One region of the Streptosporangium sandarakinum genome, then DNA from elsewhere that is predicted to be linked to it. Evidence: riboswitches for the same ligand, from Rfam matches in the RefSeq annotation. Region 1 holds a riboswitch; each other region holds the start of a gene.

Region 1 (2,191 bases):
GTGGAACGGTTTGCCGGCCGAACTGAGACTGAACGCGGTGTTCTCGTGGTTGCGGATCCCTCTCTCCTCGTCCGCCATGCCGTAGCTGCGGGACAGCACCGTCCGGCCCTGGTGCGACAGCAGCACCACACCGGAGAACCCGCCCTCGGCGGCCAGCCGCGCCACGTACCGGTCATAGGCCCCGCCGGGCAGGGTGTCCGGCGGGATCCGGCCGTGTCCGGACGATTCGGTGTGGCCGGTCCCGGCGCTCACCAGCGGCGTGCCGGCCGCCACCGCGCCGGCGGCCGCCAGCCCGCCCCATTTGACCAGCCGCCGCCGGTCGATGCCGGGTAACGAATCCGAGCCCATGATCATGGTCCTTTCCGGCCGATGAAGCCGGTGCCGACAGTGATGCGTGATGGTTCACGCCTTCACTGAAGACGCGGGGCCGTTGCGGCGGCGTATGCGGTTTTCGATACGTCCGCGATACACGGAGTCCCTTGCCGCGAGCCGGGTATGAGGAGGCGGCGGCATGATCGGCCGCGTCGCCTGATCCGGCGACCTGGGAACGGAGGCCATCACCCCTGCCCGGAGCGCCGCGACGGCGACATGGAGCGCGAGAACCCGTGCGTGTCCGTCCCCGGACGGCCGGGCATTCCGCCAATGATCTTAACCATTATGTGATCTGCACCACAAAAATCATGATTTTTCGGTTTGATCACAGAAGTGTGACGAGCGTCATATTCACCCGATGAAATCGGTCCCTGAACAGCGGCTCGGCGATCACCGGAAGCGTTGTCGATCTATGTTTCTTTTGCGATTCCTTTGCCGAATCGTGAGGAGCGGGGGTAACTTCTGGCGTCGCGGCGAGCAAGCCATGCCGCCGCGCCGGGCCCGGTCCGTCATGCCGGAGCCCATGAAAGATCCATTCGGCCGCCGCGCCCGGCGAGAGACGCTCCCACCTGCGGCGGCCTGCCGAGTCCGTGCAGCCAGGAGGCACGGAGCCGGGGACCCACCGGCCGTGAGACACGGCCAGGGGTGAATCGGCGCGTCCGACGCGCCGTAGGGCTTCTTCCCTGCCCGAACCCGTCAGCTAACCCGGTAGGCGTCAGCGGAAGTCCCAAGGAGAAATCCTGTCTACCACCCTGCTTAACCCCCGTTCGTCGCGCTTTCTTCGCGTTTGTGCCAGTGGTTTCGCCCTCACCGTGACCGCCTCCGCCGGAGCGGTCACGATGAGCTCCACGGCCGCGCTGGCCGACACGGAAACCGGCTCCGTTCTCCAGGTCAGAAGCACCGCCTCTCGGGTTGAGAGCCCGGTCGCCGCCTCCGCCGCCTCCGCGGCGCACGTCAGCGCCAAGAAGACGGCGAAGGCGAAGAAGACCACGCTGAGCAGGACCGCGCTGCAGAAGGTGAAGGCCGCGAGGGCCGTCTCGACGGCCAAGAAGCAGATCGGCGATCCGTACCGGTGGGGAGCCTCCGGTCCCGGCGCGTTCGACTGCTCCGGTCTCGTCCGGTACGCGTGGCGCAAGGCCGGCGTCTCCCTCCCCAGGGTCACGACCAGCCAGTACCGATCCGTGCGGAAGAAGGTCTCGTGGAGCAGCCTGCGCCCCGGTGACCTGCTGTTCTTCTACGGCAAGGGCCACGTGGGCATGTACGTCGGCAAGGGCAGGATGGTCCACTCGCCGAGCAGCGGCAAGACCGTCAGGGTCGTCCCCCTGAAGGGGTACTACCGGTCCTCCTTCTCCGGGGCGGTCCGGCCCGGAGCCTGACGGATTCCGGCCGCCGCCCGCCAGGGAGGTGACCGGGAAGACGGCCCCGCCCGTCCCGCGAAGGGACGGGCGGGGCCGCCGCGCATCCGGGGCCGGTCCGGCCCGGGACGTGCCGCGACGCCGCCGGACCCCGCGGCGCGCCCGCCGCGCCACCGGGACGCCGCCGGTCGGCGTCCGGGGCCCGTCGCTACCATCGGGCGTGTGCGCGTCCCGACAGAGCAGCGCGTCCCGGCGGAGCGTCGTGCCGTGCTCGCCGGGATCCTGGCGATGGCGGGCGCCGCCCTGGTCACCGGCGCGAGCCCGTCTCCCGCGCCGCGCGATCCGTGGCCCGGCGACTCCGTCACCGTCCGCGGCGAGCACTCCGTCGTGATCGGCCACCGTGTCCCGCCGTCCCGCCTCGCCGACCTGGCGGCCAGGGCCGACCGCGCCCGCCGTACGGTCCT
Region 2 (2,191 bases), 3.8 Mb from region 1:
GAAACGCACGATCACCCACCTGGCCGACGGCCGCGAACTGCTCTACTTCGACCGGCGGGACGACGCCGACCGGAGCGCGGCCGACCTGCGCGACCTGCCGCCCCGTCCCCCCGCCTCCGAGCTGCGCTACGACCCGCTCACCGAGGAGTGGATCGCGGTGGCCGGGCACCGCCAGAGCCGCACGTTCCTGCCGCCGGCCGACGAGTGCCCGCTGTGCCCCTCGGCTCCCGGCAGGCTCACCGAGATCCCCTCGCCCGACTACGACGTGGTGGTCTTCGAGAACCGCTTCCCGTCCTTCTCCGGCCAGCCGGTCGGCACCGCCCCCGTCGGCGGGCTGAGCGAGGTCCGCCCGGGGACCGGGCGGTGCGAGGTGGTGTGCTTCACCTCCGACCACGACTCCTCCTTCTCCCGGCTCTCCCCCGAGCAGGTCGAGCTGGTCATGGAGGCGTGGATCGACCGTACGGCGGAGCTGTCGGCGCTACCCGGGGTGGAGCAGGTCTTCTGCTTCGAGAACCGGGGCCCCGAGATCGGCATCACCCTGGCTCACCCGCACGGCCAGATCTACGCCTACCCCTACGTGACCCCCCGGACCCGGCTGTCCCTGCGGGCGGCCGAGCGGCACCGGAGGCGGACCGGCCGCGACCTGTTCGCCGACGTGCTCACCGCCGAGCGGGAGGCGGGCGTCCGCGTGGTCGCCGCCAACGAGCACTGGACGGCGTTCGTGCCGGCCGCGGCGCGCTGGCCGGTCGAGGTCCACCTCTACCCCCACCGCCGGGTGCCCGACCTGGGCTCGCTGGAGGCCGACGAGCGGGCGGCGTTCGGCCCCCTGTACACCCGGGTGCTTCGCGCCCTGGACGGGCTCTTCGGCGTGCCGCTGCCGTACGTGGCGGCCTGGCACCAGGCGCCGGTGCACACCGGCCGGGACCTGTCGTACGCCCACCTGGAGGTGTTCAGCATCCGCCGGGCGCCCGACAAGCTGAAGTATCTGGCCGGGTCGGAGTCGGCCATGGGCGCCTTCGTGAACGACGTCCTGCCGGAGGACACGGCCCGCCGCCTGCGGTCCCTGGCCGAGGGGTGAGCCGAAGGGTGAGCCGAGGGGTGATCGGCGTCCGGTCACGGAACGGGGTCGCGTGACCATCCGTTTACCATTGCTATCCTCACCCATTGGACTTTATGTCCGATATGCCTAATTCCGGGTGCGTCGCCCGGAAGCCGGGGAACCACCGCACCCGGGGTGAATCCACTTCGGTGGAAGGGCTCTCTCCCGCCCGAACCCGTCAGCTAACCCGGTAGGCGGTAGGAGAGGAGAGCCGTGGCGGCCCCGTCCCCCACGTCCCGTCGCCGTGCGGCCATGACCGTCTCCGCGGTCTCCGCCCTGGCGTTCGTCCTCGGCGGCGGACCCGCCGGCGCCGACCCCAAGCCGTCCGAGTCCGAGCTGCGCGCCGACCTCGCCAAGCTCACCAAGAAGGTCGACGGGCTCATCGAGGACTACGCGGCCAAGCGGGAGTCACTGCGCAGGGCCCGGCAGGCCGAGAGCCGGGCCAGGACCGCCCTGACCGAGGCGGAGCACGCCTACACCGAGGCCAGGGAGCAGGTCGCGGACATCGCCCGGCTCCAATACCAGGGCAGCGGCGGCCTGCCCGCCCTGCTGTTCGCCCCCCAGCCGGACGGCGCGGCGGTCACCGCGCAGCTCGCCGCCCAGCAGGGTGCCCACCTGCGGACCTTCGCCCAGAGCCGGGACCTGCGCAGGCGGGCGGCCGAGGAGGCCACCCGGCTCACCGGCCGGATCGCCGAGGAGGGCGAGGCCGTGGCCGCCCGGCGCCGCGACGCCGAGAAGGCCATCGCGGACGTCAAACGGAAGCTCGACGCGCTCGTCCCCGTGGGCTCGGGTCGCCGCGCCGACGGCAGCTGGGCGCCCCAGCTGCCCGCCGGCTCCGACAACATCACCGACCGCACCCGGATCATGCGCGGGGCGGTCGGGAAGCGGTTCACCCTCCCCCACGAGGTCGGCTGCTACCGCTCGGAGAACGACGGCGGCGAACACCCGCTGGGCCGGGCCTGCGACTTCATGATGAGCGCCGGCGGCTCGACGCCCACGGCGGAGCACGTCGCGCTCGGCGACGAGATCGCCGCCTGGGTCCTCAAGAACAGGGCGCGGCTCGGGGTCAAGTACGTGATCTGGCGCCAGCGG
Region 3 (2,191 bases), 570 kb from region 1:
GTGACCGCCAGTGCTGCGGCGGTCATCACCACGACGGCGGCGAGCGTGCCGTGCCGCTTGGTGTTCAACATTCCGGACCCCTCTCAGGTGGTCGCCCGAATCGATTGGGAGGTGACATCGCGAACCGGCCCCCGACGAACGCGATCGGCGATGGGTGGCGCGCAGGCCACTTTTGGGAGCGCTCCCACGAAGACTGGACGATGGGCAACCGGCGCGTCAATATGCCGAAACGTAACCGTTACATCGCGGGGTTTCCAGGGCGGTGAATGGTCATTAAGGTGACAAAATACGTGATCAGGTGTTTGGGAGCGCTCCCACCCCAACTCGGCACGGCGCGGCGAACGCCCGCCGACCCGGGACCATCCGGCACGTCAGGGACCGTCCGGCCCGGTCCCGTGGCGCGGGCGACCTCGGCGGAAAGCGATTTACGGCGGCGCGTGGACGGGTGCTCGCGGCGGGCCCATGACCGGGCGCCCCGGAGGACGCGTGGACGGGTGTTCACGGCGGTGCGCCCCGGCCGGGTGAAGGGCCGGTAAAAGCGTCGGGAAAAGCCGAGACGGCGACCCGGTCGTACCGGGTCGCCGTCTGGTGGCCCCCGCCGCCCCTGGAGGAGTGGGGTGGCGGGGAGGGGGTGAGGGAAGGGGGAGGGGGCTGAGAAGCCGTGAGGCGCCCGTCAGTCGTTGTAGTCCGGGTAACCGTAACCGTCGACCTGGGAGACCGGCCGGACGCGCTCCTCGACCTTGCCGTTGCCGGTGTTGCCCTCGATCGTGGTGATCGTGCCGTCGCCGTTGTCCTTCTTGACGAGGCCGACGTGGTCGATGGCGTCGATGTCGTTGCTGCCGCCCCAGTCGAAGAAGACCACGGCGCCGGGCTTCGGGGTCTGGCCCCAGCGCCCGTTGTCGGCGAACCACTTGGCGTAGGAGACGGTGTAGGCGTCCCAGCCCACGGTGTGCCGGGCGCCGGCCTGCTCGCCGACCCAGGAGACGAACATCGCGCACCAGGGGGCGTTGGCGTAGTCCTGGGTCCTGCCGCCGTCACGGGCGACGGTCTCCTTGGCGCGCTCGCTGGAGACGTACCAGTCCTGGAACTTGGTGCCGCCACCGGCGGCGTTCTCCGAGATGCCGATCTGCTTGGCGGCGATGTCGAGAACCCGCTGGGCGCTGGCCTTGGGCAGGCTCTGGGCCTGGGCCTCGGCATTGGTGTTCTTGCTGACGGATTCGGCCTGCGGGCCGGAGACGTGGCTGTCGGCGAGGGCGGGAACGGTGGTGGCGGCTCCGCCGGCGAGGACGATGGACGCACCCACGAGGACGCGGGCCAGGTTGTGCTTCTTGGGGGTGAGGCGGTTCTTGGCCATGCGGGGGTTCGACTCCTTGCTTCGCTTCCATACCGCCTACCGGGTTAGCTGACGGGTTCGGGCTGGGAAGTGCCCTACGGCGCGCGAAGGCGCTGATTCACCCCAGAAATTGGTTCCCCGGTTCCGCGAGAGCCGCGGATTCGGCGGCCGCGCTCATCGACCAATGGATCGATTGCGATGATGCGCGGTCGGGCAATGTGCCGGTGAGATACGGGTCTGTGGACCTCGGTACTCACCGCGAACGAGTAGAACGTACGTGCTGCTCCACGCCGATTGCAAGCTCTTGCATTGCCCTGACTTGGGAAAACACCGGTTTTCGATGATCGTCGACTTCCCGGTACGAAGATCGGGGACTTCGGGGCCGAGACTTTCGCAAGAGCCGGAAACCCTTGCTGCGCAGGGGTTTCCGCATTGCGGAGCCGGTGGGACACGGGCGTGCCGGACGATTTCTCCCGGCTGTAACCTTCCTCAAGGTAGATCTTTTTAAAGAGGGTTTGTTTTACCTGTTCAGCGCCCTCCCCAGGCGTCATATGAGCGGTGCGCGGACCCCGCGCCGGGCCCTCCGAGACCCGTGCCGGTCCCCGCGCATCCCCGCGTGTTCCGATGTTCACCCGCGGTTCCCGGCCGCGTAAGGCGCCCCGGTTACGGTGAGGCGATCGTGAACGGGTCATCGCCCGGCGTGGAGGAGGGGCGGGACCACGCGCGGGAACAGCCTTCGGCCGTCGCCTGGGCGGAGTCCCCCCTGCAACTGCTCTGCGTGGTCGAGGCATGCCACGCCGGGCTGCTCGGCGCCCACGTCAGGGTGATGTCCCGCGCCGGGTCGCGCCCGCTGGCCGC
Region 4 (2,191 bases), 4.1 Mb from region 1:
GCCGGTCGCCGGGAGATCCGAAGGTCTCGTAGGCGATCTCGATGCCGTTGGCCCGGACGCGCGTCGTCATGTCGCTCCCTCTCCCCGTCCGTCCGCGGGCGGGCCGGGTGGCCGCCCGGGCGGTTCCCGCCGCACGGAGCCGGCGGACCGGTGACCCGAAACAGAATGTCATTCTGCCCAGGCCGGGGCAAGGCATCCCCGCGCCGAAGGGCCGGAGACGCGGAACGGGAGCGGACGCCCTGCGCCGGCGTCCGCTCCCGCGTCCAGGGGAGGCTGGGGTTCGAAGCTCTTCGCTTCCGGCCGCCACGGTCTGACGGCGCCGTGACGACGCGACGGCCGTGTCGGTCCGGCGCCGTGACGACCCGATGGCCGTGATGTCCGGCGCCGTGACGGCGCGACGGCACCGCCACGGTTCGGCGCCGTCGCCGTCGTCACGATTTCGGCGGCGCCGCCCTTGTCAGGGCTTGACGGTGATCTGGACCGGCTTGGCCGGGTCGCTGTCCCGCTTGTTCCAGGCGCCGGCGGAGAACGGGACCGGGTGGTTCTTCTTGCCCGGGCCGTCGCCCCACTTGGTGATGACGTAGTCGACCTTGATGTGGCCCTCGCCGCCGTTGCCGTCCACACCGAGGGTGTCGGGGTTGAACGTGCCGCCGGTCAGGTCGGCGAAGGTCTTGGCGTCGAGGTCGATCATGACGCCGCTGCTGGAGGGGACACCGGGGCCGCGGTCGCCGACGAAGAACTTGGCCTTCTTGCCCTTGTAGATGACGTAGCCCTCGGTGAACAGCGGCCAGCTCGGGCTGGCGATCATGCCCTTCTGCATCGGCTTGCCGCTGGCGGGGAGGCCGGTGTCACCGGCGCGGCCGGAGGAGTCGTCCCAGAAGTAGGAGGCCGTGGTGTGGCCCTTCAGCATGACGGTCTTGGTGACCTTCTGCGGCTTGGCCGGGGCGGCCTTCTCCTGCGCGGCCTGCTCGGGGGCGGCCTGCTCGGGGGCGGCGGCGGGCTTCAGCGCGGCGGCCCGGACGGGGGCGCTCTCGGGGGCGACGGCCGCGACCTGCTCGGTCACCGCGGCGACCCGGGCACCGGCCGCGGGCACGTCGTGGTCGGCCGAGGGGAGGGCCGAGACGGCGGCGGCGGAGGCGAGGAGCCCGGCGCCGATCAGGCCGGCCACGGCGTAGCGGGTCTTGCGGGCGGTCTTACGGGGGTCCAGGGAGGAAGGCATGAAGAAAAGAACTCTTTCGCGAGGGAACGGGGCAGCCGCGTGCCATGTGCGAAAAGGCACCGGCGGGGTCGCGCTCACAGGGAAGAGGGGCGCAGGAGGAGATCAGGTGGTGCTACACGGAGCGCTGGGGGATGCCGCGACCGATCGCGGCGAGAGGGCCCAGGGGGCGTGAAAGTCTCAGAGGACCGGCACTGAAATGGTGTATACCGGTACGAAGGTGGCGCAGTCTCCCACTGGGGGATCTCCTCTCCATCTCGTCTACCGGGTTAGCTGACGGGTTCGGGCGGTGGAGTGCCCTACCACCGCGTGCGCGGCGGATTCACCCCGGAAGGGTGGGTCCCCGGTTCCCGTGGCCCTGGTGGCTTCGGGATTCGACGTCGGCCCGGCCGCTCCCTCGGATGAGGGTGCAGGTCACCTGCCGATGACTAGGACACTACCGGCCAAATCCGACAAAGCAAAGCAGAACCCATGGAAACGCCAGAAGATCTACCTTCTATAGCCAAGAAAGGGCAGACGACCGGGTTTAGCCTCCCCCGAACCGGCTCAGACCAGGGCATACACGCCGCGACGAATTACTTACAGGTGATTCACCGCCGCCATTCCCGGTGGTCCGGGCCGCCGTTCCCGCCCGGCCTCGCGGGCCCCGCGCCCGCCCCCGCGCCGGTCAGTCCCACCAGAACGACCAGGCGTTCCTGCCCATGATCTGCTCGGCGTAGCCGGCGAGCGTGCCGGCGCTGTAGATGACGCTGTCCGGGCAGAACGTCCAGTGCTCGGCCGCGACGTGCAGGGCGTGCTCCGCCGTCGTCGGGGGCGCCGCAACGCTCAGGTCAAGGGTGTTGAAACCCACGCCCACCAGCCGCGCCCCGAACCGCTCCTCCCAGCTCCGCACCACGGCGGCCAGCGGGACCATCCACTCGTTGTGGTTCAGCGCGCCCTGCCATCCCATGACGGCCAGCGCGTCGGCCCCCCGGT

What was found. Region 1 has a riboswitch for cyclic di-AMP ahead of ACQP10_RS11600 (C40 family peptidase). Riboswitches for the same ligand answer to the same signal wherever they lie in the genome.
Region 2: linked by a shared signal. The riboswitch ahead of ACQP10_RS29040 (coiled-coil domain-containing protein) and the one ahead of ACQP10_RS11600 (C40 family peptidase) in region 1 are both predicted to bind cyclic di-AMP.
Region 3: linked by a shared signal. The riboswitch ahead of ACQP10_RS13990 (CHAP domain-containing protein) and the one ahead of ACQP10_RS11600 (C40 family peptidase) in region 1 are both predicted to bind cyclic di-AMP.
Region 4: linked by a shared signal. The riboswitch ahead of ACQP10_RS30025 (hypothetical protein) and the one ahead of ACQP10_RS11600 (C40 family peptidase) in region 1 are both predicted to bind cyclic di-AMP.

Annotation. Positions count from the first base shown of each region.
Region 1 is NZ_CP192034.1:2,468,248-2,470,438, forward strand. It holds gene ACQP10_RS11595 (serine hydrolase domain-containing protein) at 1-348, opposite strand, end outside; cyclic di-AMP (ydaO/yuaA leader) riboswitch at 943-1,102, shown strand; gene ACQP10_RS11600 (C40 family peptidase) at 1,212-1,748, shown strand; gene ACQP10_RS11605 (hypothetical protein) at 1,950-2,191, shown strand, end outside.
Region 2 is NZ_CP192034.1:6,303,932-6,306,122, forward strand. It holds gene ACQP10_RS29030 (DeoR/GlpR family DNA-binding transcription regulator) at 1-2, shown strand, start outside; gene galT (galactose-1-phosphate uridylyltransferase) at 1-1,078, shown strand, start outside; cyclic di-AMP (ydaO/yuaA leader) riboswitch at 1,174-1,310, shown strand; gene ACQP10_RS29040 (coiled-coil domain-containing protein) at 1,352-2,191, shown strand, end outside.
Region 3 is NZ_CP192034.1:3,035,589-3,037,779, forward strand. It holds gene ACQP10_RS13985 (ABC transporter substrate-binding protein) at 1-71, opposite strand, end outside; gene ACQP10_RS13990 (CHAP domain-containing protein) at 674-1,354, opposite strand; cyclic di-AMP (ydaO/yuaA leader) riboswitch at 1,373-1,510, opposite strand; gene ACQP10_RS13995 (hypothetical protein) at 2,013-2,191, shown strand, end outside.
Region 4 is NZ_CP192034.1:6,527,252-6,529,442, forward strand. It holds gene ACQP10_RS30020 (alpha/beta fold hydrolase) at 1-70, opposite strand, end outside; gene ACQP10_RS30025 (hypothetical protein) at 458-1,219, opposite strand; cyclic di-AMP (ydaO/yuaA leader) riboswitch at 1,460-1,597, opposite strand; gene ACQP10_RS30030 (DUF4253 domain-containing protein) at 1,884-2,191, opposite strand, start outside.